4 regions of the Carboxydocella sp. ULO1 genome follow, and region 4 is predicted to be linked to each of the others. Evidence: riboswitches for the same ligand, from Rfam matches in the RefSeq annotation. Region 4 holds a riboswitch; each other region holds the start of a gene.
What was found. Region 4 has a riboswitch for cyclic di-GMP ahead of ULO1_RS01345 (hypothetical protein). Riboswitches for the same ligand answer to the same signal wherever they lie in the genome.
Positions count from the first base shown of each region.

Region 1: it holds a riboswitch for cyclic di-GMP, as region 4 does, so the genes downstream of both, ULO1_RS06080 (hypothetical protein) here and ULO1_RS01345 (hypothetical protein) in region 4, are expected to answer to the same signal.
Region 2: it holds a riboswitch for cyclic di-GMP, as region 4 does, so the genes downstream of both, ULO1_RS03085 (HD domain-containing phosphohydrolase) here and ULO1_RS01345 (hypothetical protein) in region 4, are expected to answer to the same signal.
Region 3: it holds a riboswitch for cyclic di-GMP, as region 4 does, so the genes downstream of both, ULO1_RS07650 (transglutaminase family protein) here and ULO1_RS01345 (hypothetical protein) in region 4, are expected to answer to the same signal.

Region 1 covers NZ_BDLQ01000031.1:14,843-22,043, forward strand. The annotation lists gene ULO1_RS06070 (glycyl-radical enzyme activating protein) at 1-337, opposite strand, end outside; gene ULO1_RS06075 (sigma-54-dependent Fis family transcriptional regulator) at 445-1,851, opposite strand; gene ULO1_RS06080 (hypothetical protein) at 2,039-2,788, opposite strand; cyclic di-GMP riboswitch class I at 2,850-2,934, opposite strand; gene ULO1_RS06085 (DUF362 domain-containing protein) at 3,102-4,220, shown strand; gene ULO1_RS06090 (class I SAM-dependent methyltransferase) at 4,371-4,973, opposite strand; gene groES (co-chaperone GroES) at 5,192-5,476, shown strand; gene groL (chaperonin GroEL) at 5,493-7,109, shown strand; gene ULO1_RS06105 (hypothetical protein) at 7,145-7,201, opposite strand, start outside.
Region 2 covers NZ_BDLQ01000012.1:28,122-35,322, reverse strand. The annotation lists gene leuS (leucine--tRNA ligase) at 1-1,908, opposite strand, end outside; T-box leader at 1,957-2,182, opposite strand; gene rsfS (ribosome silencing factor) at 2,219-2,569, opposite strand; gene yqeK (bis(5'-nucleosyl)-tetraphosphatase (symmetrical) YqeK) at 2,570-3,139, opposite strand; gene ULO1_RS03090 (YbaK/EbsC family protein) at 3,267-3,749, shown strand; cyclic di-GMP riboswitch class I at 3,840-3,927, shown strand; gene ULO1_RS03085 (HD domain-containing phosphohydrolase) at 4,099-5,262, shown strand; gene ULO1_RS03080 (RNA-binding protein) at 5,303-5,557, opposite strand; gene nadD (nicotinate-nucleotide adenylyltransferase) at 5,639-6,247, opposite strand; gene ULO1_RS14915 (hypothetical protein) at 6,263-6,436, opposite strand; gene ULO1_RS03070 (glutamate-5-semialdehyde dehydrogenase) at 6,595-7,201, opposite strand, start outside.
Region 3 covers NZ_BDLQ01000040.1:20,968-28,168, forward strand. The annotation lists gene ULO1_RS07640 (S8 family serine peptidase) at 1-2,061, shown strand, start outside; gene ULO1_RS07645 (S-layer homology domain-containing protein) at 2,194-3,921, shown strand; gene ULO1_RS07650 (transglutaminase family protein) at 3,969-4,847, opposite strand; cyclic di-GMP riboswitch class I at 4,975-5,064, opposite strand; gene ULO1_RS07655 (S8 family peptidase) at 5,198-6,259, shown strand; gene ULO1_RS07660 (hypothetical protein) at 6,269-7,201, opposite strand, start outside.
Region 4 covers NZ_BDLQ01000007.1:105,647-112,847, reverse strand. The annotation lists gene ULO1_RS01355 (inorganic phosphate transporter) at 1-959, shown strand, start outside; gene ULO1_RS01350 (peroxiredoxin) at 948-1,418, opposite strand; cyclic di-GMP riboswitch class I at 1,549-1,636, shown strand; gene ULO1_RS01345 (hypothetical protein) at 1,705-2,376, shown strand; gene nikC (nickel transporter permease) at 2,438-3,295, opposite strand; gene ULO1_RS01335 (ABC transporter permease) at 3,307-4,311, opposite strand; gene ULO1_RS01330 (ABC transporter substrate-binding protein) at 4,380-5,993, opposite strand; gene ULO1_RS01325 (ABC transporter ATP-binding protein) at 6,036-7,016, opposite strand; gene ULO1_RS01320 (ABC transporter ATP-binding protein) at 7,020-7,201, opposite strand, start outside.

The sequences.
Region 1 (7,201 bases), on a different contig from region 4:
AAACCCGGTCCTGGTTAATGGTGTCCATGACTTCGGATACAGTAACCCGGCGTCCTACCATCTTCCGGGCCAGGGTCGGGCAAGCAGTAGCACAATGACCACAGTGCTGGCAAAGAGAGCGTTCCCTGGTAGCCTGGTGAGGGCAGGCGAATTGGCAACGCCCACAACCAATACAGCGCCGGGTAGCAAGCAACAGCCGGGGGTGAAAACTCTGGCTTTCAGGATTATGACACCACTGGCAACGCAGGGGACAGCCGAGGAAAAAGACGGTAGTCCGGATGCCGGGGCCATCCTGCAGGGAAAATTTCTGGATATTGAAAATCAGGCCGGATTTCATCTTATCACCTCAAATGGATATATAAGCAAAAAAGATGCCGACTGCAGACCGGGCTAAAAACAAGCCCCCGTACCAAAAATGGTACAGGGGCTGTCCCAACTATGGGATTACGTCTCGTCTTTGGGACGCAGGCCGTATTTTTTCAGTTTATTGTGCAGGGTTTGTTTAGGAAGGCCCAGTAATTGGGCGGCTCTGGTTAGCTGGTAATCTGTCTGCTGCAAAGCTGATTGCAGCAAACGGATTTCCAGGTCTTGCAGGGCTTGTTTCAAGGGTAAGGGCGGTTGAGTCCAATGAGGCTGGTTTTTGGGTCCGAACAAGCCGGGATGTTCCCGGGGTAAATCGGCCAGAGTAAGCAGGGGACCATCGGCCAGGTTGATTGCGCTTTCAATAACATGCTCCAGTTCCCGTACATTTCCGGGCCAGTTATGCTGCCAGAACAGCTCCAGGACTTCTGATGCTAGGCCCGTGATCTTTTTTCTTAATTTTTGCCGGTATTTTTGCAGAAAATGCTGGGCAAGTAAAGGAATATCTTCTTGCCGTTCCCGCAGAGGAGGTAAATGAAAGAAAATCACATTCAAGCGGTAATAGAGGTCCTGGCGCAGCCGTTTTTCCTCTAATAACTTGAGGGGATGTTCATTGCTGGCGGCAATTACGCGCACATTAACGGTACGGGTCCTGGTGTCACCGAGACGCCGGACTACGCCATCCTGGAGTACCCGCAGGAGCTTGGCCTGTAGCTCTCGATCTAGAGAGTTGATCTCATCCAGAAAGAGGGTACCGCCATCGGCCAGTTCAAAGAGACCGGGACGGTCTTTGGCCCCGGTAAAACTGCCGGCACAAGTGCCAAAGAGCAGGGATTCCAGCAGTGAGGGTGGCAGAGCAGCGCAATTCTGAGCAATAAAGGCATGGCGCTGCCGTTCTGGACAGGCGTTATGGATAGCCTGCACCAACAATTCCTTGCCAGTCCCGGTTTCACCGTATATGAGAATTGGCGAGGGACTGCAGGCCACCTTGCGGGCCCGGTGGAGGATATCCTGCAGAATCGGGTTCCTGGTAATAATATCGGCAAAAGTGTAGCGGGTACCATTACCCCGAGCAGGGTCAGTTTTTTTGTGACTTGCCAGTTCTTTTTGCAGGGCTAGAATTTTTTCCGATAGCTGGACTACCTGGGTCAGATCTTTAAAGATTTCTACCGCTCCCACCAGTTGGCCGTTTTCAAACATAGGGATGGTAGAAGTGACAGTGGCTACCTGCTTGCCCTGGTAATTGGTATAATGCTGGACATGGTTGAGCAAAGGCTGACGCTGGCGCAGGACATAGTAAAAGGTACTGGTTTCCTCGGTGAGGCCTGGAAAGACGTCCAAAATATTTTTCCCAATAGCTGCTGCCGGGTCTATTCCACCGATATTGGTGGCAGGTTCGTTATAAAAAATGATATTGGCTTTAGTATCAGTAACAATGATTCCTTCATCCAGATTAGCCAGGATTATATCCAATAGATGTTTGTAATCCACCCCTATATCCCCCTTTGCTGGCTGTATGGGTGAACAAATTCTCCATAGCCGGGGGAAAGTCCTTTTTTGTTAGGTTAAACTACCAATTAAGGGGATGAGATTATACTATCTCCACTGCTGCTATAATATCCCGTTGTTTAAAGCTATAACCCCTGTGTAAAAAGAAGAGAGGCCATGTGGCCTCTCTTCAGTCATCATGTTCTCCGTCATTCTGTTCTCCATCATTTATACCATCATGGTCATTGTCTTCATCACCATCGAGAACACCATCATGGTCAGTGTCAGGATTTTTAGGATCTTCTTTTAATACAAATTCTCTACCATTGCTGATTTTGTCCCCATCATCATCTTCATCAAAGTCCATAATACCATCATCATCAGAGTCACTATCGATGGGGTTGGAGCCTATGCTAAACTCCTGGGAATTAGAGAGTCTGTCCTTATCAAAATCCTCGTCACCGTCTTTCATACCATCCCCGTCTGAATCAGCTTTCAGCGGGCTGGTATGGATCACAAATTCCTGATAGTTGTTAAGGTTGTCTCGGTCCAGGTCTTCGTTTCTATCTTTAATACCATCTCTGTCACTGTCAGGGTTTAGAGGGTTGGTGTGAACAAGGTATTCCTGAAGGTTCGTCAGTTTGTCATGGTCCAGGTCTTCATTACCATCCTTGATGCCATCCTGGTCGGTATCGGCTTTTACCGGATTCAAGCCCAGGTAAAATTCCTGTTTAACAGTAAGGCCGTCCCGGTCCGGGTCAGTGTTGGCCAAATTTCGATAAATGCTGAGATGATAGCGCAATTCCCAGCTGTCAGGTATACCATTATGGTTTTTGTCTTTGCTTACTTTGGCATTGGCCGGGTTTGGGCCGCTACCAAGAAGGACTAAAGTAGCGAGAGCGATTGGAGCCATGGTAAAAAAGACTTTACGTTTGTTCATAAAGAACCCCTCCTTAATTTAAAATCTTATCCCGAGCAAGCAGTTAAATTAAGGAGGCTCGCCCGGCAGCTGGCTGGCATGGCTGTGCAGCTTTAGCCCCTATAGCTTTGTGTCGCCGCCTTTCGACGGTTTTACTCTTTTCGGTTATCATATTATACGTTTTCAAAAAGTATTTTAGGGGGGTTTCTGGGAATTAAAAAAATTTTTCCTCAGGCGAGAGAGTGCCATATTGGAGAAATGTTATGCCCCTTGTTTAAAACTGAACAATTGTGCTACACTAAAAGAAATCTCATAAAGCAGGAGGTAAAAATCATTGAAAGTAGCGGCAGCAGTGGCAAAAACCTATGATTATATCGAAGTGGAAGCGGGAGTCCAGGAGGTTCTAAACCAGTTTGGTGGCATGGAAACTTTGATTAAGCCGGAGGAGAGGGTGCTCATCAAACCCAATATGCTGGAGGGATTGCCACCGGAGCGAGCAGTAACCACCCATCCGGAAGTAGTAAGAGCGGTAATTCGTCAGGTAAAGAGGGCCGGTGGCATACCTTTAGTCGGAGATAGTCCTGGAATTGGCAGTGGCATGAAGGCGGCGGAAAAAAACGGCATAGCCGGGGTATGCCGGGAAGAAGGAGCGGAATTGCTGGCATTTGCCGAATCAGCGGAGTATTCCTTTCCTGAGGGAAAAGTAATCCGCAAGTTCCATTTGACCGGTGAACTGCAACAGGTGGATAAAGTTATCTCTCTGGCCAAAATGAAGACCCATTCCTTTATGGGCATCACCGGGGCCGTCAAGAATTTGTTTGGCTGCATAGTGGGTCCAGGCAAAGCTCAGTTTCACCTGCGCCTGAAGCGACGGGACGATTTTGCTGCTATGCTGGTTGACCTGGCCCTGCTGGTTAAGCCGGTTTTTTTCCTGGTAGACGGAATTGTTGGGATGGAAGGCAATGGCCCCCGTAATGGTTCGCCTATTCAAGCGGGAGTGATTTTGGGCGGCACTAATGGCTTTGCTGTTGACCTGGTCATGGGTCAGATGATGGGTTTCAACAGTGAGGAATTGCCGGTATCACGGCTGGCTCTGGCCCGGGGGCTGGTACCGGGGTTGAAGAGGATTGAAGTGGTAGGCAGTGGCCGGGAGTTACGCTGGAATTTTCAGCCCCCCTATAACCTGGAGTCTCTGGATGGGCGGGTCCCGCCTTTTCTGGTCCGCTTTTTCCAGAATCAGTTCACCTATCGGCCGGTTATGAATGAAAAGTGTACCGGTTGCAGCCGTTGTGCTCAGCATTGTCCACCGCAAGCCATAAAGATCGAAAATGGGAAAGCGATGGTAGACTATGAGCAATGTATTCGTTGCTATTGTTGCCAGGAACTCTGTCCCTTTGATGCTGTTATTCTGGAACAGGGATTATTGCTCAAACTGTTCGGTCGGAAAAAGTAACCAGATGCCAGTGGCAGGCATATACTAAGACAAGAAGCTTAATCAGAGCAGAAGGGATTATTGGGTCAGCTACAGCTAGCGGTATTTATGGCCTGGCTAAAGCGGCTATTAAAGAACAAACAACCCCGTGAGTACCAGGGCTCACGGGGTTTATTTTATGATCTGCACACGCTTTTGTTTACGCAGCACCAGGCGCCAGTAGATGCCTTCCCAGCCGGTGAGGGAGTGGTCATTAACAATTTGTTTGGACATTAACTCAAAAGGGCTGCGCGCTACCAGTTGTTCTACTTCTGCTTCGGTAAGGCAGCAAAGCTCGGGCAGGCCACAGCCGGGGATATCGGTCCAGAGGGCGGTAAAAACGGCAATTCCACCGGGTTTAAGCACTCTCCAGGCCTCATCTAATACCTGCTGCCGGTTTTCCTCGATGCTTTCTGTAAAAACATGAAGGAGCCCAAAGCTGTAAATGGCATCAAAGGAGAATTCCCGAAAGGGCAGATTAAGGGCATCAGCCACCAGGCACTCGAACTCTGCTTTTAAAGCCAGCCTACCGATAGCTTCAGCATCAATGTCTACAGCTACCACTTGCAGGCCTTGTTCAAAAAAATACAAGCTATCCCGCCCATTGCCACAGCCCAGGTCCAGAACTGGGCCTTTGGTAGCATGGAAAAGGGGAAGAACCCAGCGGGCAGTCTGGCTGGGTGGAGTATTTTGCGCTTTTTCACTGGCAAGCAGAGTATGAAAATCAAAGGCCATGGGCTGGTTGCCTCCTGTAATTAGACATATCCTTATACAATTTACCAGTTTTATGCTAGATAATCAACAGGAAATTTCACGAAAAAATAAAATATGTGTCTGTATTTTATGCAGGGCAAAGAACTTGCATTTTTGCCTAAAATCAGGTATTATAAGGAATGTGTTAGCACTCTATTTAATTGAGTGCTAATAGTACATAAAGAGGAGGTTTCTCAGTGATGATTAAGCCGCTTGGAGACAGAATTGTCATTAAGCCCTTGGCATCGGAAGAAGTAACTGCCAGTGGGATTGTGTTACCCGATACAGCCAAGGAAAAGCCCCAGGAAGGGGAAGTAGTAGCTGTCGGCAATGGCCGTCTGCTGGAAAATGGTGAGCGGATAGCCCCGGAAGTCAAAGTAGGTGACCGGGTGATCTACTCCAAATATGCCGGTACTGAAGTGAAATATGAAGGCGAGGAATATCTCATCCTGAATGAACGGGATATCCTGGCTGTAATCGAATAATAAGGGGGTTTAGCAAGTGGCGAAGCAGATTATTTTCGGTGAAGAAGCCCGTCGGGCTCTGGAACGGGGGGTAAATACCCTGGCTGAAGCTGTGCGGGTAACTCTGGGCCCCAAAGGCCGCAATGTGGTTCTGGAGAAAAAGTTCGGTTCCCCGCTGATTACCAATGACGGGGTTTCCATCGCCCGGGAAATCGAACTGCCCGATCCCTTTGAAAACATGGGTGCCCAGCTGGTCAAGGAAGTAGCGACCAAAACCAATGATGTAGCCGGTGATGGTACCACTACTGCGACTGTGCTGGCCCAGGCCATTATCCGCGAAGGTTTGAAAAACGTGGCTGCTGGTGCCAATCCCATGATCCTGAAAAAGGGGATTGAGAAGGCTGTAGCCGTTGCTGTTGAGGAAATCAAGAAAATGGCCCGTCCGGTGGAAAGTAAAGAAGCTATCGCCCAGGTTGCTTCCATTTCCGCTGCTGATCCGGAAATCGGCAACCTGATCGCTGAAGCCATGGAAAAAGTGGGTAAGGACGGGGTAATCACCGTTGAGGAATCCAAAGGTATCGGTACCACCCTGGATGTTGTGGAAGGGATGAATTTTGACAGGGGTTATATCTCCCCCTATATGGTAACTGATGCCGAGCGTATGGAAGCGGTGCTGAATGATCCCTTTATTCTGATCACTGATAAGAAAATCAGCTCCATTCAGGAAATTCTACCTGTTCTGGAGCAAGTAGTGAAAACTGGTAAGCCTTTGCTGATCATCGCTGAAGATGTGGAAGGGGAAGCCCTGGCTACCCTGGTGGTTAACAAACTGCGGGGCACCTTCAACTGCGTAGCTGTCAAGGCTCCTGGTTTCGGCGACCGCCGCAAGGCTATGCTGGAAGATATCGCTATTTTGACCGGTGGTCAGGTTATCTCCGAAGAACTGGGCCGCAAGCTGGATGCAGCTAACCTGTCCATGCTGGGTCGGGCCCGTCAGGTCAAGGTAACCAAGGAAGAAACCGTGATTGTGGATGGGGCTGGCTCTGCTGAAGAAATTCAGAAGCGGGTGGCCCAGATCCGCAAACAGTGGGAAGATGCTACTTCCGAGTATGACAGGGAAAAACTACAGGAACGGCTGGCCAAACTGGCCGGTGGGGTAGCGGTAATCCAGGTGGGGGCTGCTACTGAAACCGAAATGAAGGAAAAGAAACTGCGCATTGAAGATGCTCTCAATGCTACTCGGGCTGCTGTGGAAGAAGGAATCGTCGCCGGTGGCGGTACCGCTCTGGTGGATGTAATTCCGGCTCTGGCTGCCATTGAGGCTGAAGGCGATGAAGCTACTGGTGTGGCTATCGTCCGTAAGGCCCTGGAAGAGCCTCTGCGTCAGATTGCCAATAACGCCGGTCTGGAAGGCTCCGTAATAGTTGAAAAAGTCAAGAGCATTGATCCTGGTATTGGCTTCAATGCTCTGACCGGTGAATATGTAGATATGATCAGTGCCGGTATCGTGGACCCGGCCAAAGTTACCCGTTCTGCTCTGCAGAATGCTGCCTCCATCGCTGCTATGTTGCTCACCACTGAGTGCCTGGTAGCCGATGAGCCCAAAAAAGAAGAACCGGCCATGCCCGGTGGCGGCATGCCTCCCATGATGTAAGCCAAAAGAAGGCAGGGATAATTCCTGCCTTCTTTTTATGTGTCATCGTCAAGGAAGTTTTTGGCGAACTCAGCCTGGTCCAGCAAAACCAG
Region 2 (7,201 bases), on a different contig from region 4:
GACCCGGTTCAGGAAACGGTAAGCCCCTTCTACCCCCTGGTCACTCCACTCCAGATCCCGTTCCGGGGGAGCAGCAAAAAGGATGAAGAGCCGGGCGGTATCAGCCCCGTATTTGGCCATAATCTCTTCCGGACTGACCACATTACCCCTGGACTTGGACATCTTGGCCCCATCCTTCAGCACCATGCCCTGAGTGAGCAAATTGGTAAAGGGCTCATCCACACTGACCAAACCCAGATCATACAAAACCTTGGTGAAGAAACGGCTATAGAGCAAATGCAAAATAGCATGTTCTACCCCGCCGATATACTGGTCCACCGGCATCCAGAAGTCTACCAGCTCTTTGGCGAAGGGCACATCTGTAGCCCGTGGGGTAGTGTAGCGCAGGAAATACCAGGATGAGCAGATAAAAGTATCCATGGTATCGGTTTCCCGCCGGGCGGCTCCGCCGCACTGCGGACAGGTGGTGTGGACAAATTCCTCGCATTCCGCCAGAGGTGACTGACCCCCGGGCTTGAAATCCACATTTTCCGGCAACAGCACCGGCAGCTGTTCTTCCGGTACCGGCACAATCCCGCAACTATCGCAGTAGACAATGGGAATAGGCGCACCCCAGTAACGCTGGCGGGAAATCAGCCAGTCCCGCAAGCGGTAATTAACCCGCTTGCGCCCCAGTCCTCTGGCCTCAATGGTTTCGGCGATTCTATCCCAGGCTTCTTCATTGGGCAGGCCATTGAATTCCCCGGAGTTGACCAGCTTGCCTTCCCCGGCATAGGCCGCGGTCATGCTGGCACCATCCAGTTCTTCCCCTTCCGGCTGGATTACCACAACCACCGGCAGCTTGTATTTGCGGGCAAATTCAAAGTCCCGCTGATCATGGGCTGGAACCCCCATTACCGCCCCGGTACCATAATCCAGTAAGACGTAATTGGCAATCAGGATGGGTACTTCCTTGCCTGTCAGGGGATTGACGGCATAGGCCCCGGTGAAAACCCCTTCCTTTTCCGCTTCCGTGGATGTGCGGGCGATTTCGCTCAGGGTTTTCATTCTTTCCCGGAAAGCCATAACCTCAGCTTCCTGGGGCTGGCCTTTTACCAGTTCCGGCACCAGGGGATGTTCGGGGGCCAGCACCATATAGGTTACCCCGAAAATGGTATCCGGTCGGGTAGTATAGACGGTAATGGTTTCCTCCCGCCCCTTGATGCCAAAGGTGATTTCCACCCCTTCACTGCGGCCGATCCAGTTTTCCTGCATAATCTTGACCTTTTCCGGCCAGCCGGTCAGTTTTTCCAGGTCATTCAGCAAACGTTCCGCATAATCGGTAATGCGCAAGAACCACTGTTCCAGGTCCTTTTTGGTAACCTGGGAATCACAGCGTTCACAGTGCCCATCCACCACCTGCTCATTGGCCAGCACGGTGGCACAGGAAGGACACCAGTTAACCGCCGATTTTTTCTTATAAGCCAGACCTTTTTTGAAGAATTGCAGGAACAGCCACTGGGTCCAGCGATAATAGCCGGGATGACAGGTAGCTACCTCCCGGTCCCAGTCATAACTGATCCCCATGCCCTTTAATTGCCGCCGCATATTGTCAATATTGGACCAGGTCCAGGTCGCCGGATGAATCCCATGCTTAATTGCCGCATTTTCTGCCGGCAAGCCAAAAGCATCCCAGCCCATGGGATGCAGTACCTGGTAACCCTGCATGGTTTTAAAGCGGGCCACCACATCCCCGATGGAATAATTGCGCACATGCCCCATATGCAAATTGCCGGAGGGATAAGGGAACATCTCCAGACAATAATACTTGGGCTTGTCCTGACTTTCTTCTACCCGGTAGAGCTTTTCCTCCGCCCAGCGGGCCTGCCACTTCGGTTCGATCTCAGCAAAATTATAGCGCTGCTCCATCCAGTCCACTCCTCCTTATTTTTGCCAAATAGAAAAGCCTTTCCTCCCCCTTGGGACGAAAGGCCTTGCTTCCGCGGTACCACCCAAATTGACCGGACTCAAAAAGCCCGATCCCCTTGCTGCCGGTAACGGCGGCGGCCGGGAAAGACTACTGCCAGCGGGTTCGCCTTTCCAGCTCCGGGGCCAGTTCCCCTATGGCGGTTACCGCTTTCCACCAGCCAGCGGCTCTCTGTCAACCGGCTAATAAGGTACTCTTCCCCTTCATCGCCATTAAATTACCATTTTGTCCGATATTATACTGAAAAGCGGCTTAACTGTCAAGGCGCTTAGCCTCGCCCCAGAGACGTTCCAGGTTATAATACTGGCGCTCTTCCTCCAGAAAGACATGCACCACCGCCTGACCATAATCCAGCAAAATCCAGCGGCCAGAACGCAGGCCTTCCCGCCGCAGGGGAATTACCCCCAGGCCTTCCTTGACCTTCTCTTCAATCCCATCGGCGATAGCCCGCACCTGGGTGGTGGAATTACCGCTCATGATGACAAAATAATCGGTCATAATTGAGAGTTCACCCAGTTCCAGAATAGTGATATTGCGGGCTTTCTTGTCTTCGGCACCGGCTTTAATCAAATCCAGTAACTTTCTGGTCTCTTGCTCAGACACTTATTTTACCTCCCTTGCCTTAAGTCTTAGTAACTGGGCATTGCGGGCCCTAACCGCCAGCGGATGGATGTATTGCTGGCGCTCCAGCAAATAGCGGAGAGTATGATCCAGCCCGGCCAGATAGGCCCCTTCCAGATCCCTGGCTGCCAGCAGTCTCAATTCCTCCACTCCAGGGTAATCCCGTCCCGGTTCGATCATATCGGCCACAAACAACAGCTTGTCCAGGGCTGTCGCCTCCGGATGGCCCAGGGTATGACGGGCAATGGCCTGCAAAACTTCCTTGTCCCTTACCCCCTGTTCAGCCGCCAGCTGCGCTCCCACCGGCCCATGTAAAAGCATGGGTACAGCCAGCCAGTCGGCATCCAGTTCCAGCCCCTGCTGCCGGGCCAGTTCCAGCAACCGCTCCGGAGGATAATCGCGGGCGACATCATGCCAGAGGGCCGCCTGTTCCGCCTTTTCCGGCTCCAGTCCATGAATAAGGGCCAAGCGGCGGGCCTGCTGGCGTACCCCTTCAATATGCTGCCAGCGTTCTCCTTTTACTTGTTGTTGAATAAAGGTAACTGCTTCCATCCCGGTTAACCCCTGTTGACAGTTTTCTCCGCCCATTATAGCATAAACAGGCAAAAATGGCGAGTGCCTTGCATTTTCTCCCATTTTTCTTTATACTGACTCTAAAAAAGGAGATGAGGGGGAGACGATGGTGGTACAAACCCTGCAAAATCCAGTTCATCAACGGATTCAGGAATTTCTGGATCAATTCCAGCTGGGAATAAAGGTAATCGAGTTTGAGGTCAGTACCGAAACCAGTGAGCTGGCTGCCAGGGCGCTAGGGGTGACACCGGCCCAAATCGCTAAAAGCCTGGTATTCCTGGCTGATGAGAAGCCCCTGCTGGTAGTTACCTGTGGAGATCTCAGGGTGGATACCAAAAAATTAAAGGCCTTAACCGGAGCCCGCAAAATCCGTTTTGCTAACCCCGAACAGGCCCTGCACTATACCGGCTATCCCGCTGGCGGAGTTTGTCCCTTTGCTCTCTCCCAGCCCCTGCCGGTATATCTGGATATCAGTATGCAGAGATTTCCGCTTGTCTATGCTGCTGCCGGTACTCCCAATTCAGCTGTGCCAGTAACCCTGGAGCAACTGCAGGTTATTACCGGTGGTCAAGTGGTGGATGTATGTTAAAATATTCTTTATCCAGTATTGACATTTTTAGTTTAATTGTAATAAATTATTTAGTAGATTAAATTTGTGCTATACAATAAAATGCAAAACAGTCGATAAAGGCAAACCCATCGAAAGATGGGGGCGCAAAGCCATGGGTCTAAGGCCCCTCCAGGGCTATGATTGCCAGGTTGCCGAAGCTGGAAAGCAGCGAGCATATGGTTGCTCTGCCTTTCCATGGGCTTCCCTGGAAAGGCTTTTTCTATTATTAAGGATGTTTAAGAATCTAGTCCGGAAAAATGGTACCGCTGGCTTTAATGCTAATCTGCTATTTCATGGTTAATAACATAGGGAAGGGGATACAATTTCAATGGATATCAAGTACATCAGCCTGTTCGCTGCCAAATACTCGGAAATACCAACTAATGAAGTCATGATTGCAGCGATTAATACAATCATCCAGGCTGTTGAAGCAAAAGACAGTTATACAAAACATCACTCCCAGAAAGTAGCAGAGTATGCCAGAATCATTGCCCTGGAAATGGATCTCCCACAAGAACAGGTGGAGCAAATCTATCTGGCCGCACTATTCCACGATATCGGTAAAATCGGAGTACCCGACCAAATATTAAGAAAGCCAGATAAGTTAACAGAAGAAGAAATGACCCTGCTTAAACAGCATCCTTTAATAGCATGTCGTATTCTGGAAGGATTTGAAAGTTTTCGGGAACTATTGCCTGCCATTGCTCAGCACCATGAATACTGGAATGGAAGCGGTTACCCCTATGGCCTGGTTGGTGAAACCATTGATTTAGGCGCCAGAATATTAGCAGTGGCAGATGCTTTTGATGCAATGACCAGTGACAGAGTATACCGTCCAGGTATGTCCCAGGAACAGGCAATCGGGATATTAATTCAAGAGGCAGGTAAACAATGGGACCCGCAGGTAGTAAATGTCTTCATTAATTGGTGGGAAAAAACTTTTAACCCTGAAGGACACCATGATTGGCAGTATAAACATATAGTAGCACTTTATAAAAATTTTTTAGAGGATGTCACAAACGGAAAGGTAAAGTTAATCAGCGATGAAGAAATTAAACACCACGAACTCGATTACACCTATTTTACTAAAGTTTCTATTAAAAGCGTTTTTGATATATCCCAGGCCAGACAAATGTTTAGCAACTGGCTGGAAAAAATTTTAGTACCCCAGCATAAGCAAAGGATCTATTCCGTGGTTTTTTCTGAGTTAATCACAAATATTGTAAAACATGCTGGCCGGGGGCACGTACAATGGGGGTTAGATAAAAGCTATAACATCATTATTACCCTTAGAGACGAGGGAAAAGGGTTTGTGCTGGAAAAATTGCCACAATCCATCCTAATTAATGGTTTTTCCACCCGGAACTCCCTGGGAAGAGGTCTGCCGCTAGTTTTTAATCAATGTGAACAATTGCTTATCTCCTATACTGGAAAGGGTACCTTTATTTCAGTAAAACTGGCCTGTGAAAAGATTGCTGAAAAAGAATTTTAAAAGAAGACTGCCGACGTAAAGGTCGACAGTCTTCTTTTACTTACTGTAATTCCCTGGGTTTAGCCTCATTTACAGTAATTGTACGTCCCTGTAGCTCCGCCCCGTTCATCGCCTGAATCATGCGATCGGCATCGGCATCATTGACTTCCACAAAACCGAAACCGCGACTGCGCCCGGTTTCCCGGTCAGTAATAATCCTGGCCCCCAGCACTTCCCCATGCTGGGAAAAGGCCCGGATTAAGTCATCCTGTTTAATGGCCCAGGGCAAATTGCCTACATACAATGTTGTCACCATGGTAACCCACCTCTCCAAAAATAAGTCTGCCTTTCAGGCAAGTTTAGTATTTGAATGGTGGGCGCAAAGTATGTGAGCAAATTAAAACCGGTACAGGTTATTATTAACAATAAATTTTTCCACCTCGGGATGAACCAGATACTTAATGCTTTTCCCCCGGGCCACCCGGGCCCGTATGTCCGAGGAGGAAATAGCCAGAGAGGGCACTGTAAAGGGCCGGATTCGCTGTCCCAGCTGCGTTCCCAGCCGTCCCTGCACCTCCCGCAATTGCTCCAGCTCAAAACCCGGCCTTGTAACAGCAATAAAATGACATAAGGCCAGCAATTCCCGCACCCGGTGCCAGGTCAGAATCTCCAGCACCGCATCGGCCCCGGTGATGAAATAGAGCTCCTGGTAATTCCCCTGGTCCAGCAGCTGCCGAACCGTATCGTATGTATATGAAGGCCCTGGCCTTTCCAGCTCCAGCAGGCAGAGCTGAAAACGGGGATTGTCCGCTATGGCCAGCCTGACCATCTCCGCCCGTAGTTCCGCCGCTGTCACTTTTGCCCCCTGTTTATGGGGGGGCTGGCCGGAGGGAACGAACAGCACCCGATCCAGCCCCAGTTCATCCGCAACTTCCTGAGCCACCACCAGGTGGCCTAGATGGATGGGATCAAAAGTCCCACCCATCACCGCAACCCGCTTATCCATGGTCCACTCCTTGCCTCACATTCCCAGCAATTCCCGATAAACACTCCAGACCCGATCTTCTAGATGCTGGCGACAATCTTTGCACACACACCAGCAGGCTTCTGTTACTTCCCCATCTGCCAGAATCCAGCTACAGACCAGGTCAGCCTGCCCTTCCCTGCCACACAGTTGACAGTTCTTGCACACCATGGCCTTTCACCCCTTTGTCGCCGATTTGTAATAACAGCATAAGCGACAAAGGGCTGTCCGGACCAGTTCTTTTCCGGCAACCGCCAAAAATACCCCCTGAGCAGCAGAAAAGAAACTTGTTCTGTCATGTACTATCAAAAAACAAAAATATCTCCCGTTTACTCCCTGATTTGACCTTCACCATAAACAATATACTTGATGGTTGTCAATTCCGTCAATCCCATCGGCCCCCTGGCATGCAATTTCTGGGTACTGATCCCAATTTCCGCCCCGAAACCGAACTGGAAACCATCAGTAAAACGGGTGGAGGCATTTACATAGACGGCAGCCGCATCCACTTCCTGCAGGAAGCGCCGGGCAGTAAAATAGTTGCTGGTCACAATCGCTTCTGAATGTTTGGTACCATACAGGTAGATATGCTCCAGAGCCTCATCCAGGGAATCCACTACCCGGATGGCCAGAATCAGATCAAGAAATTCCGTGGCCCAATCGTCCTCAGTAGCGGGTTGAATCCCCGGCACCAGACTCCGGGTGACAGGACAGCCCCTCAGCTCTACCCCCAGCTCCGTCAGCCTTTCTGCCAGGCCGGGCAAAAATTCGGCGGCTACCTCCCGGTGGACCAGCAGAGTCTCCATGGCATTGCAAACCGCCGGCCGCTGGGTTTTGGCGTTGATCACAATTTCCTCCGCCATGGCCAGATCGGCTTCCGCATCCACATAAACATGACAGTTGCCCACCCCGGTTTCAATTACCGGCACGCTGGCA
Region 3 (7,201 bases), on a different contig from region 4:
TATGAGACCCTACCGTATCTGGTGGTGGCATTAAGTTCTGAAGAAGCTAACAGCATACGGGGAGAGGATGGATTAGTGGAAATATTTGAGGACGGGTTGGCTACCACACAGGAGCAACAGGTACCCTGGGGAGTGTCGGTCATCAAAGGGTCCAAGGGCGTAACCCAGTCCGGTATCCGTGGAGAAGGGGTACGAGTGGGTATACTGGACACTGGCATTGACTTAAATCATCCGGACCTGCGAGTTGCTGGTGGAATAACCTTTGTGGGCAATTCCTTTCAGGATGACAATGGCCACGGTACCCATGTAGCTGGAATAATTGCAGCACAGGACAATGATCAGGGTGTGGTGGGCGTAGCACCGGGTGTTGAGCTGTTTGCTATTAAAGCACTGAACAGCGCCGGTAATGGCTGGTACAGCGATATAGCTGCCGGGCTAGAATGGGCGGTAAAAAACAAGCTTGATATAATTAACCTGAGTTTAGGTGGAAATCAGGATAATGCCTTACTGCGGGCAGCGGTGAAAAAGGCGGCTAATGCTGGAATATTGCTGGTGGCGGCAGCAGGCAATTCCGGCAATGAAGAGGGGAGCGGGGATACGGTACTGTTCCCGGCTAAATATCCAGAAGTGATTGCTGTGGCGGCTATTGACCGACAATGGCAACGAGCGGCTTTTTCCAGTACCGGACCCCAGGTAGAACTGGCTGCCCCCGGGGTGGAAATACTCAGCACCAATCTCTGGGGAGGATATAGGACAATGAGCGGTACCTCCATGGCAACACCGCATATTACCGGGCTGGCAGCTCTGCTGAAATCTGCTCTACCTCAGTTAACAGCCCCAGAGCTCAGGCGGCGGCTGGGGGAAGGAGTAATTGATCTGGGGCCGAAAGGACGGGACTCCTGGTATGGTTATGGGTTGCCTACCGGGGGGTTAGTTTTGCCGCAAACACAACCTGACAATACGCCACCTCAGCTTTACCTTATGGGCTTGCCGCCTGGTGAACCTGTTAGCGGTGAAGTAAACCTGGAAATTCTGGCCTTTGATCCCAGTAGAATAAAAGAAGTACAGCTGTTGATTGACCAGATACCAGTGGCCAAATGGACGACAGCACCTTACCGTTATGCCTGGGATACTCGGAAAGTGCCTGTGGGTGAACACCAGTTAACGGTATATGCGCTTGATGGTATGGGTAACCTGGGAGAACTGAGGCAAATAGTAAAGGTTGTACCAACGGTAACTATCCTTGAGCCACCGGCGGGAACAGTAGCCAGGCATCAGGTGCGGGTACGGGCTGTGTTTTCACCTAATGCGGTGATCGAAGGGGCGGAATTTTATGTAGATGGCATTAAGCGGGAAGAGGCCCGAGTGACAGCTAATGAAGTGGAATTTAGCTGGGACAGCGGTGAGGTCAGTCAAAGTGGATTATCAGTGCATACCCTGAAAATTATCGGTATTACTGCTACAGGTATGACTGGAACAGGCAGTGTTCAGGTTAAGGTGCGCAATCCAGTAGTGCAAATTTATGCCCCGGCAGCTGGCAGTGTACTGGGCGGAGATACTGTCGATGTTTTTGTGCAAGCCAGTGACCAGGAAGGAATAGAACGGGTCGAGATGTTTTGGGACGAAGAACTTATTGGCAGTATAGCTGGTGGCACTCAACCATACCGGTTTGCCTTATCACTTAAGGAGAAAAGGGCGGGAAGCCATATTCTTAAAGCTATTGCCTACACACCAGGGGGCAGACGGGCTATAAGTCCGGCGGTAAAGGTGCAAAAAGGGGTGGAGATCCTGTGGCTCAGTCCCATTCCGGGGACGAGAATTTGGGGGAAAAAAGAAGTCAAGGTGCGATTCGGTGAGCCGGTTAGCCGGGCAGAGCTGCTGGTAAATGATCAGCGACTGGGAATCAGATACCCGAATGGTACGGGTCCGGTAAGTTGGACGCTGGATGCTGCAGCGTATCCGGACTTGACGGTATTGGTGCTAAAAGTGCTGGCTCTGGCAGCAGAAGAACGAATTATCAGCTCAATGATTGTGCCATTAACGGTGGACAGCCAGGCATGAGAAAAACGCAAGCTGCAGGTTTTTGTCGAAATATGACTAAAAATATTTGCTTAACCAGAGCAGGAAAATCAAAACAAATATAGAAAAAGAAATTTATTGTATAGAATATTCTGCAGAAAGGGGCTGAAAAGTTTGCATAAAAAAATAATTTCCGTCATTTGCGTCCTATTCTTGCTGTTGACGGAATTTTTTCCTGCGCGGCAGGCAGGGGCAGTTGAAGACAAGGCTGGTGTGGGCTATGTGGCCCTGGGGGATTCGCTGGCCCTGGGTGTAGGCAGCTCTAAAAGTTATGTCCAGAGATTTTACGAGCAAATAAAAGACAGGCGGGGCGTCAAGGAATTGACCCTGATCGCAGAAGAACAGGCAACCAGCAGGGATCTGCTCCGGTTTGTTACCGATCCGGCCAATCGGGAAGCGATCAAAAAGGCCAGGGTGATTACCATCTGGTTTGGCGCCCATGATTTCATGCAGGCAGTGAGACGCAATCCCCACAATTACCGGCAGGCCGGAAATGAGTTGAAAGAGAACTTGATTACTGCGGTGCAATTAATAAGGTCTATTAATACCGGTAAGGATACTACCATCTATCTGCTCAACTTCTACAACCCGGCACCCGGAGAAAAAGTTCCAGGGGTGAGGACTACCGATCCGGCAGAGAAAAAGTATGAAGCCTTTGATTTGTTGATTCCTTACCTGAATGGTTTTATTGCTGATGCCGTGAAACAGGTCAACAGTGACCCCTATATGCCTCCTGTGGTGATTGTGGATGTGTTCAAGTCCCTGCAGGAGCTGGGGTCAGATAAATATCTGGGCAAAGGAAAGGATCCGATTTATCAGGACTACAGTAATGCCCATCTCTCCGATGCCGGGCACCAGGCGGTAGCTGAGGCACTGTTCAAGGCTCCCGTCAGCATCCGGCCGGGCAGGCCGCTGGCTCCTTCCCAGGTAGAAGAGTTCTCCCTGCCGGCTAACGGTGGAACCGTTAGTGCAAATCAGGGACGGTTGACAGTGGATTTTGGCAATAGCAGTTTGCCGGCCAATGCCTTGCTTTATGTCAAAATCTATGAAGAGGCGCCTTTTATCATCAGGGGCGATCTGCTCAGCCCGGTTTATGATCTGACTCTGTCCTTTAAACCGGCACAAGCCTTCAAAATTAGCTTTAAGCTGGATCAGAGCAAAGTTCAGGGTGAAAAAAATATTTATCTCTTCGAATTTAAAGGCAATGGTCAAAAACTGAAAGTCCGGCAGCAAAATTTTGATGCTGCTACCGGGACCATTACTGCCAGTATTAAACGAGGCGGTTTATACGGGGTAGTAGCTGTGAAGAACAGTTTCCCCGATACTGCTAAACACTGGGCCAGAGGGGAGATCGAAAAAATCGCCGGGTTGGCCGTAATCGATGGAGATGAGCAGGGATACTTCCGGCCAGAGCAGCCGGTTGCCCGGGCAGAAGCGGCTAAAATGCTGGTGGAAGCCACAGGAGCAGAAATAGAGGATAGCGCCACTGCGACCTTCTCTGATGTCCAGAGTTCGGCCTGGTATGCGCCCTATGTGGCTGCAGCGGCCAAAGCCGGACTGATGCAGGGGTATCAGGGCAAGTTTCGGCCAGGGGATAAGTTAACCCGGCAGGAGCTGGCAGTGATCCTGGAACGGGCTTATGGGAGCAAAATCAAGGGCGGAAATGGCGGTAAGCTGGAGAGCTACAGCGACCGGCAGCAGGTAGCCACCTGGGCGCAGGGAGCAGTGAACAAACTGGTGGAAGCCGGCATCCTGAAAGGACGGGAAAAAAATAAACTGGCTCCGGCAGGAGTGACGACAAGAGCTGAACTGGCAGCGTTGCTGGCCAGATTGATGTCATAAGGGAAAAAGCGGTACCAGGCCGTAAGGCGAGGTACCGCTTTTGCAGTTTATCGGTATTCTTCCGCCCGGTGGTAGCGGTAGAACTGGCTGTAGGACATGGAGAAGTAGAGGGTTTGGGCACGCGGGATAAATCGGTTGCCCGCCAGGTAACCGGCATCCCAGGTAGGGTCCAGGGGTTGCCATTTGCCGTCCAGCAGGACTTCGGCCCAGGAGTGTTCGTACCAGACGCGGTCATAGGCCTGGCCCACCACTACCCTGGCCGGCAGGTTAGCGGCGCGCAGGAGAGCTACCGTCAGATTGGCATAATCCAGGCAGAGGCCCTTGCGGCTGGCCAGGGTGGCCAGGGCGCCTGAACCGGGACCATAAAGTTGCTGGCTGCTGAGGCGAGCAGCATCATAGGCTATATTGCTGGTTACCCAGCGGTAAATATTATAGGCTTTTGGTCTGGCGCCGGCGTTTTTTCCAACCAGATCCTGGGCCAGTTTCCGCAAGGTGGGATGGTCGCTTTCCACGCCACTGCCAGGCAGGAGATAACGTCGGTCCGGCAAGTCGATAGCTTCCAGACGTGCTTCAGCCTCGATCTGGTAGAGGAAAGCAGCACCGGCCGGGAGATAAACGGTCAGGTAATACTGGCCGCTGCCAAAGCGCAACCAGAAGGAACCAGTGATAGCACCGTTACGGACCGGGAAGTAATAGGCGGCGCGGTCATCGCCGCGACGGATTTCCACCAGTACCTGTCCGGCAGGCAAGTTCTGACCCTGAATCAGCAATTGTCCCGGTTGAGCGGGATTGATTTTTACCTTTACCAATTCGGAAGTTAAGGGTTCCAGCCACCTGACACCAGGCTGGGCAGCTGCCCAGGCCGGCACTGCGGCTATTAGCCAGAGCAGAAACAGGAGAATCAGACTCACGCTTCGCTTCCTCATAAAATATCGCCCCCAGCGGGAAGGGAAAGCCGGGGGCGCGTACAGTAAAGGGTGGGAAAGAAACAGCCTGCTTTCCACTGGAAAGCAGGCTGCTCAAAATGGCTATAGTGCCATTACCCTTTGCCATATGAGCAGCCTGGCAATCATAGTTCCCGACGGGAACCTTAGACCCATGGCTTTGCGCCCCAGGCTTTCGCCTGGTTTGCCCGTTGTCTTCTGTTCTTACCCAATATATTCGGGGTTAAATGGAAAAATCCTGCCTCTAGCAAGAAGTTCTAATTTAATAGAAAAATCGCCAATTTAACGACAGCGGAATATAATGCAACAAAAAGACAGAGGAGGCAAACCGGATGGAAGGCAAGAAGCGTTATATTCTCAAACTGGAAGAACGTTACTGGCGACGGCGGCGTGAAGGCTTACTGCGCTCTCTTTCCGGCAAGATAGTCCGCAGTTTTGAAACTATGCCTTATCTGGTAATTGAATTGAACCAGACTGAAGTTGAGCAGATACGGAACCTGCGCGGGGTAATGGAAGTTTTTGAAGATGAACAGGCCACCACCCAGGAACAGCAAATACCCTGGGGGGTGGCGGTGCTGGCAGGCCCGCAGGTGGCGAGCCAGCTGGGGGTCAATGGTTCAGGAGTAAGGGTAGGGGTGCTGGATACAGGAATTGATTTACAGCATCCTGATTTGAAGGTGGCCGGAGGGATTGCGCTGACAGGGGACAGCTTCCAGGATGATAATGGTCATGGCACCCATGTGGCCGGGATAATAGCGGCTCAGGACAATAGCCAAGGGGTAGTCGGGATTGCCCCGGGGGTCGAGCTCTTTGCTATCAAGGCCCTGAACAGTGCGGGGAGCGGCTGGTACAGCGACATAGCGGCTGGTCTGGAATGGGCCATCAAAAACCGGCTGGATATAGTCAACCTGAGCCTGGGAGGAAAACAGAACAATCCCCTTTTGCGGTATGCGGTGAAAAGAGCAGCCAGAGCGGGAATCCTGCTAATGGCTGCGGCGGGCAATGCTGGGAACGAAGAAGGAAAAGGGGATACCGTTCTCTATCCGGCCAGGTATCCGGAAGTGATGGCCGTAGGAGCGATTGACCGTCAGTGGCAACGGGCTCCCTTTTCCAGCACTGGCCCGGCCCTGGATCTGGTAGCGCCGGGGGTGGAGATTCTCAGTACTATACCGGGGGGAGATTATAAGGTGATGAGCGGAACATCGATGGCCAGTCCCCATATCACCGGGCTGGCAGCCTTATTGAAATCCGCCTATCCCAGGCTGAAAGCGAAAGAGATCAGGCAACGGCTGACAGCTGGTGCAATTGATCTGGGCAGTAAAGGATGGGACAGCTGGTATGGCTATGGGCTGCCCACTGGCATCCAGGTTCTGGGCAAAAGAAAACCCCGCTAAGCGGGGTTTTCAGTTTGCGGCCAGCAATCTTTGCAGACCGGCCAGGGTGTCACTGACCAGCAGGGCCAGGGGTTTGCTGAGGGCCTGGATTTGCTGCTGGGGTGGTAAAGTGGTCAGGGGTTTTTGCAGTAATAGTTTTTGCTCTGCTTCTGGCAAGCGATAGAATTCGTAGAGGAAGCGGGCAGCCAGCTCATTGCGATTCCAGCCCACCAGTTTGTTGACGATGATCACAGTCAGTTGCTCTCGACCGGTATCAGGGGTGAGGTCCGGCAAAAGGGCCTGGATTTGCGCATCAGGAACGGTTTTGAGTTGAGCTAGTACCAGTTGATCCAGCTGGGCCCGGCTCAGCTGCTTGGCCTGGCTGGCCAGGGCCAGAGCCACCGTTTCCGCACCGGTAGTACCGGGTTGCCGGGCCTGCAGCTGGGCGACAGGAGCGACCGGTTTCTGGTTAACCGGGGCGGGAGCCGGCGGGGCTGGTGTGGCTTTTTTGGCAGCCGCCTCTTTGATTTGTTCCTCCAGCTCCTGCCATTGCTCTACACTGAGCAGGCCCTGATCAAGGAATTTTAATAACTGGGCCTCAGTTAATCCACCTTGCTGATAAAGAGGCAGCAAATCCGAGGTAGTGAGTCGGCCCTGGGTTAAGAGCAACTGAAAGGTATCGAAGTTTTCCCCGCTGATTTTCCCTTTTGCTACGGCTTGCAGTTCCTGCATACGCTGCCGGGCCTGCCGGGTCTGTTCAGCCAGGGTGATGACTTCCGGATGGTCGACAGTGCTGGCCGCCTGGGCAGCGGTGATACTTGGACCGCGAAAGTTTTTGTAGTAGTTGAGCCAGTGGGGATCGACAGTCCATTCAGTGTGGTACTGCTGCCAGTAAAAGATGGAAGCCAGCAAAAAATATAAGGAAAAGGCGGAAAAATAGGTGACAGGACGTTTTTTTCTTTT
Region 4 (7,201 bases):
TTATCCTTGCTTTGTTGTTTGACTACTTAAATGGCTTCCATGATACCGCCAATGCTGTTGCCACTTCCATTGCCACCCGGGCCCTCAGCCCCCGGCAGGCAATTCTCCTGGCTGCCGCTTTTGATTTTCTAGGAGCGGTAACCCATACCGCTGTGGCAGCTACCATCGGAAAAGGAATTGTGGACCCAGCAGCCATAACCCAGACGGTTTTAATCGGCGCCCTCTCAGCTGCTATTTTCTGGAACCTGTTTACCTGGTACTATGGCATTCCCAGCAGTTCTTCCCATGCCCTCATCGGCGGCCTGGTAGGAGCTGCCGCTGCCCAGCACGGTTTTGCGCTCATCAAGTGGACAGGCCTGAGTAAAATCATCCTGTCCCTGATCTTATCCCCTATTCTGGGTCTGGTGGTGGGCTATCTGGTAATGGTGGGTTTTTTCTGGCTCTTCCGCTTTTCTCATCCCCATCAGACCAATAATGTTTTTCGTCGCTTACAGATCCTTTCAGCAGCGCTGACTGCCTATTCCCATGGCTCCAATGATGCCCAGAAGTCCATGGGCCTGATCACTATGGCTCTCGTCAGCGCCGGTATGATTGATACTTTTCATGTTCCCTTCTGGGTAGTAGTTGCCTGCGCCAGTGCCCTGGCCCTGGGTACCGCTACAGGGGGGAAAAAAATAATCCGCACCATGGGCGGGCGGATTTTTAAAATTGAACCCATAAATGGTTTTGCCTCGGATATTAGCTCTTCCCTGGTAATATTGCTGGCTTCCCGCTTTGGCCTACCCGTCAGCACTACTCATGTAGTCGCTTCCGCACTCATGGGAGTGGGCACAGCCAAAAACTTTCGCGGGGTAAAATGGGGGGTGGCCCGACAGATTATTACCGCCTGGTTTCTCACTTTGCCAGCTACCAGCCTGATCGGAGCCGGGGTCTATCTAGCCCTGGAATTATTGCTCTGATAGCTCCCTGGCTGCAGCCAGGACAGCTTCGGCATGGCCGGCTACCTTGACTTTGCGCCAGATCTGTCGGATAACACCATCGGCATCGATCAGGAAAGTGGATCTTTCAATCCCCATGCTTTTCTTGCCATACATATTCTTTTCTTTTAATACCTCATACAACTGACATACTTCCCCGTTACTATCACTGAGCAGAGGAAATTTCAGACCCAGTTTGGCCGCAAATTTCTCATGACTGGCTATGGAATCCCGGCTTACTCCGAGAATAACGGTATTGATGGCAGCAAACTGCTCCATCCGGTCATTAAAATCGACCGCTTCATTGGTTCAACCAGGAGTATTATCTTTAGGATAAAAATAAAGAACAACCTTTTTGCCAGCTAATTGGGATAAAGTGATTTCCTGTCCCCCGGTAGCGGGCAGGGTAAAATCAGGGGCCTTGAAGCCGATCTCTACCATATTCTCAACCTCCTCTGCTACTTATTTTCCCCATTGGAGCAGGATTTCCTGTTTTGTTGTCGAAAAAAATTTTTTAGAAAAACTTCTTAGGTCCCCCCAAAAATGATTGCCTGTTCGTATAATATAGCGAAAAGGAAAAAGGCAAAACCATCGAAAGGTGGTGACGCAAAGCTAAAGGGGCTACCGCAACTCCGTTGCCAGGCCAGCCAGCTGCCCGAGTGCGAGGCGATTTACCTCCTGCTCTGGCAGGAGGTAAAATTTTGAGCATTAAAAGGAGGTATGTCTTATGACTATCAAACACAAATTCCTGGCCACTTTTGTTGCCGCAATCCTGGCTCTTGGTCCTGTTTCCGCTGTTTTTGCTGAAGGGGAAACCACCACTACCACTGATGCTACAACCCAGACCACTGTTACTTCCGACACCTATGGCAATACCACTACTACTACCCAGGTCAATCCTTTTGAGCAGCAGGTTCTGCAGGTAAAAGCGGTGCTGGTTAAGCTGCTGGACAATCCGACCGATACAGCACTCAAGGCTGAGCTGAACAAGCTGATCACCAGCAAAAAAGATATCCGGGTTCTGGCCCAGGCTATCAATAGTCTGAAAAAAGATGCAGTGGCTGATTTCAAGAAAACTAAAGACAGTAAGACCTATGTGAAACGCATTCACCGGATCAATGAGCTGGCCAGGATGCTGAAAAAGGAAATTGTCAAACGGGAAAATGAAATTAAGAAAGAACAGAAAAAAGACAAGCGGGAACTGGCTCAATTAAAAGCCCAGGAAAAGAAACTGAAACAGGAACTGAAAGCCAAAGCCAAAGCGGAAAAAGCCAAACGTAAAATCGCTGAATTACAAGCTAAAATCAAAAAGTTGGAAGCTGAACTGGCTGCCGCTACCTCAGCTTTGAATCAAACTGCTCAGGCTACTACAACTGTTAATGCCTCCATTACCCAGTAAAAATCCAAGCCGCAGGCAAAGCCTGCGGCTTTGTTATTTAACCTCCACCGGGCAATGCGTTTTACTGTTTCAACCTGGGATCCAGGGCGTCCCGCAAACCGTCTCCCAGCAGATTAAAGCCCAGTACATTCAGCATAATGGCAATCCCGGGGAATATGGCCACCCAGGGCGCTTTAAGCAAGAGATCCCGGGTATCGGCCAGCATCGCCCCCCATTCCGGTGTAGGTGGCTGAGCCCCCAGGCCCAGAAAGCTGAGGCCGGCGGCATCGAGAATAGCTGTACCGATGCCCAGGGTAGCTGTTACAATAATGGGCGCAATGCAGTTGGGCAAAATATGGCGGAAAATAATGCGAGCATCCCTGGCCCCGATAGCTTTGGCCGCCTCGATATATTCAGTGGCTTTCACCGCCAGAACAGTAGACCGTACCACCCGGGCAAAGGTTGGCACATTCACCAGTCCGATGGCCACCATGGCATTTTCCAGACTGGGCCCCAGCACTGCCATGATAGCGATTGCCAGCAGGACACTGGGAAATGCCAGCATTATATCAACAATACGCATCAGGATGGAATCCAGCCAGCCGCCATAATAGCCGCCCAACGCCCCCATCAGGGTGCCTACTATCAAAGCGATGCCTACAGAAATAACCCCCACTTCAACAGAGATGCGGGCACCATAAACAATCCTGCTAAAAATATCCCGGCCCAGCTTGTCCGTTCCCAGCCAGTGCTTGGCGCTGGGTGGTTGCAAGCGCTCCTTCAAGCTCCCATCATGAACGGGGTCATAAGGAGCGATGAGCGGGGCAGCCAGAGCAGTAAACAGCAAGATAGCCACAATCAGCGCACCCAGCAGGGCAACTTTATTCCGCTTTAGCCGACGCCAGGCGTCAGCCCATAGTCCTCCTTTGTTCTGGCTCATGGCGCTCCTCCTTAACTGTAACGAATGCGGGGATCAATATAGGTATAAAGCAGGTCGACCAGAAGATTGATTAACACAAACAGCATGGCTATAAAAACAATACTGCTCTGCACCACCGGAAAATCCCTGGCCATTATGGCAGCATAGATATAGCGGCCAATTCCCGGCCAGGAGAAGATGGTTTCCGTCATTACAGCTCCACCCAGCAAGGAACCAAACTGCAAGCCGATTACCGTTAAAACGGGCAGGAAGGCATTGCGCAGGGCGTGCTTGAGCACAATCAGCCACTCCGCCAGCCCTTTGGCCCGGGCGGTGCGAATATAATCCTGCCGCAACACTTCCAGCATGCTGGAGCGGGTCATGCGGGCAATGATAGCCATGGGGATAGTGCCCAGAGCCAGCGCCGGCAAGGCCAGGTGCCAGAGGGCATCCCTAAAAGCAGCCATATCCCCGCTGAGCAAGGCGTCCACAGTAATTAAGCCGGTAATCACTGGAACAGTATATTCAGTGCTCAGGCGTCCGGAAGGAGGGAACCAGCCTAAAGTCTGGGCAAAGAGGTAGATCAGCATCAGACCTAACCAGAAGATGGGCATAGAAACCCCGAACAAAGCTCCTACCATGGAGATATTATCAAAAAAAGAGTATTGTTTCACTGCCGCAATTATACCCGCAGTCAGACCGACGATCACCGCCACCAGCATGGCCGCCAGAGTCAGTTCCAGGGTGGCCGGGAAAAAAGTAGCCAGTTCCTTGCTTACCTGTTCATTGGTAACTATGGAACGGCCCAGATCTCCAGTCAGAATGTGGCTTAAAAAACGGCCGTATTGAATATATAAAGGGTCATTTAAACCCAATTGTTCTCGCAGTTCTTTTAGCGCCTCGGGTGTAGCCCGTTCGCCCAGCATGATCTGGGCCGGGTCCCCGGGAATAAAATGGATTAAGGAAAAAGCCAGCAGGGTTACACCAAAAAAGACGGGAATAATCTGGAGCAAGCGACGAACAATATATTGTGCCATGAATTTTCCTCCCTGAAAGAGAGAGCAAGAGGCCGGCCGCAACCGGCCTCTCCTCTGTCTTTACCAGCTTACTCTTTGTCAATGGTGTTAAAGCATTCACTACCAGTGGGATGAGGTACCCAGCCCTTGATATTTTTCCTGGCCGCAACCGGCGGGGTGGAATGAACCAGCGGTACCCAGGGAGCATCCGCTTTAATCAGCACCTGAGCCTGCTTGTACAGCTCAGCCCGCTTGTTCTGGTCGGATTCCTGCTGGGCTTTAATCAGCAGGTCATGAACCTTGTCATTCTTGTAGAAAGCAACATTTGAAGCAGAACCTTTGGTAGTGTTGTCCTTGTCCAGCAGAACATAGAGGAAGTTGTCGGGGTCACCATTATCCCCGGTCCAGCCCAGGAGATAGAGTTCGTGTTCCCCGTTTTCCCCTTTCTGGAGATAAGTACCCCAGTCAAAGGTTACGATTTCAGCCTGAATGCCCACAGCCGCCAGATCCTTCTGAATGGCTTCAGCAATTTGCTTGGGCTGCGGCATATAGGGCCGGGCGACCGGCATGGCCCAGAGCCTGGTCTTGAAGCCATTGGGGAAACCTGCTTCAGCCAGCAGAGCTTTGGCCTTAGCCGGATCATACTCATAGTCCTTCACTTCATCATTGTAACCCCAGAGAGAAGGCGGCAAGGGGTTCTTGGCCGGCTTGGCCAGACCAGCATAGAAGGCATCGATCAAAGCCTGCTTGTTGATGGCATGGTTAATAGCCTGGCGTACTTTTACGTTATCAAAAGGCTTTTTCTCGGTGTTCATGGCCAGATAGCCTACGTTCATAGAAGGACGCAGCAATAACTGCAGATTGGGATCATTCTTGATTCCTTCTACATCATCGGGGTTCACCCCGATCATAGCATCAATAGTGCCAGCTTTCAGTTCCATCAGCCGGGCACTGTTATCAGGGATGGTGCGAAAGATAACCTTGTCAACTTTAGCTTTTTCGCCCCAGTATTCTTCATTCTTAACCAGGACTACTTTGTCATCCTTTTTCCATTCCACGAACTTAAAGGGACCGGTGCCCACCGGGTTTTTGAAGTAGTCCTGACCGTATTTCTTGATGGCATCCGGGCTGGAAATACCGAAAGCAGCCATAGCCAGGTTGGCCAGGAAAGGAGCATTGGGTTTTTCCAGAATGAACTTGACGGTATACTCATCTACAGCTTTAACTTCCTTGATGATGCCGGGGAAACCGCCAAACATAGCGGCATAGTATTCGAAATCTCCCTGGTGATAGGGATTGTTCTTGTCGCGCCAGCGATCGAAATTGAATTTGACAGCTTCGGCATTGAAGGGCGTACCATCATGGAACTTAACTCCCTGACGCAGTTTGAAAGTCCATTCCAGCCCATCCTTGGAAGCTTCCCAGGACTCGGCCAGTGCCGGTTGGATCTCAGTGCTATCCTGCTTGTATTCTACCAGAGTGTCAAAAATTTGCTGGGTAACATAGATGGATTCACCATCGGTAACATTGATGGGGTCCAGACCGACGGGGTCACCGGACTTGGCGAAGATGAAGGTTTTTTCTTTCTTCTCTTCCCCTGCCGGTTTGCCGCCGTTGTCGGCGCTTTTGCCGCCACCGCAGCCGCTGAGCAGAGTACTTAAAGCCAGCACACCAGCCAGGGCCAGGGACCACAGTTTCCGCATTTTCACAACTCTCAACCTCCTCATATTGATATTTGCCTGACCTCAATGACTGCCCACTACTACCGGACAGGCAACCTGATGTCCCTGTCCCACTTCCTGCAAACGTGGTACCTCCTGCCGGCAGCTCTTTCTGGCCAGCGGGCAACGGGTATGGAAATTGCACCCCGCTGGCGGGTTGACCGGACTGGGCACGTCCCCTTGCAGGATAATGCGTTCCGCCTTGCGGCCCGGTTTAGGTAAGGGAATGGCGGAAAGCAGGGCCCGGGTGTAAGGATGCATTGGATTGCGGTATAGCTCCCCGGCTGAAGCTATTTCCACAATCCGGCCCAGATACATTACTGCCACCCGGTGACTGATGTGTTTTACCACACTCAGGTCATGGGCAATGAAGATATAGGTCAGGCCAAACTCTTTTTGCAATTGTTCCAGCAGGTTAACTACTTGAGCCTGCACGGATACATCCAGGGCTGATACCGGCTCATCGCAAACAACCAGTTTGGGCTTAACAGCCAGGGCCCGGGCGATACCGATACGCTGTCTCTGCCCGCCGGAAAACTCATGGGGGAAACGCTCGGCATGGTAATGGGGCAATCCCACGACATCCAGCAGCCTCTTGACTTCCCGGGCCGCCTCTCTACGATCGGCCAGCCCGTGAACCAGCAGGGGCTCAGCGATAATCTCCCCTACCGTCAGGCGCGGGTTCAAGCTTGCATATGGATCCTGGAAGATCAGCTGCATTTCCCGGCGTTTTTGCCGCATTTCTTCCCGGCTCAGTCCCAGCAGGTCCTGACCCTCAAACAACACTTTCCCGCCTGTGGGCTCTAATAACCGCAAAACACAACGCCCGGTAGTGGATTTGCCACAACCCGATTCCCCTACTAAACCCAGGGTTTCCCCTCTGGCCACACTGAAGGAAACACCATCTACCGCCTTCACCGCCCCCACCTGTTTCTGCCGGATAAAACCTTTAGTAATGGGAAAATGTTTTTGCAAATCGATTACTTCCAGTAATGGCTGGGTCATGGCTTAAACCTCCGTTTTTTCCTCGGCATAGAGATGACAGGCTACCAGGTGGCCCGGTGCCAGTTCCCTGTACTGCGGCCTTTTCTTCTCACAGAGGGAGCTTTTGTGCTTACAACGAGGAGCAAAAGCGCATCCTTCTGGCAGATTGCGCAAATCCGGCGGTCCGCCTTCAATGGGCTCCAGCG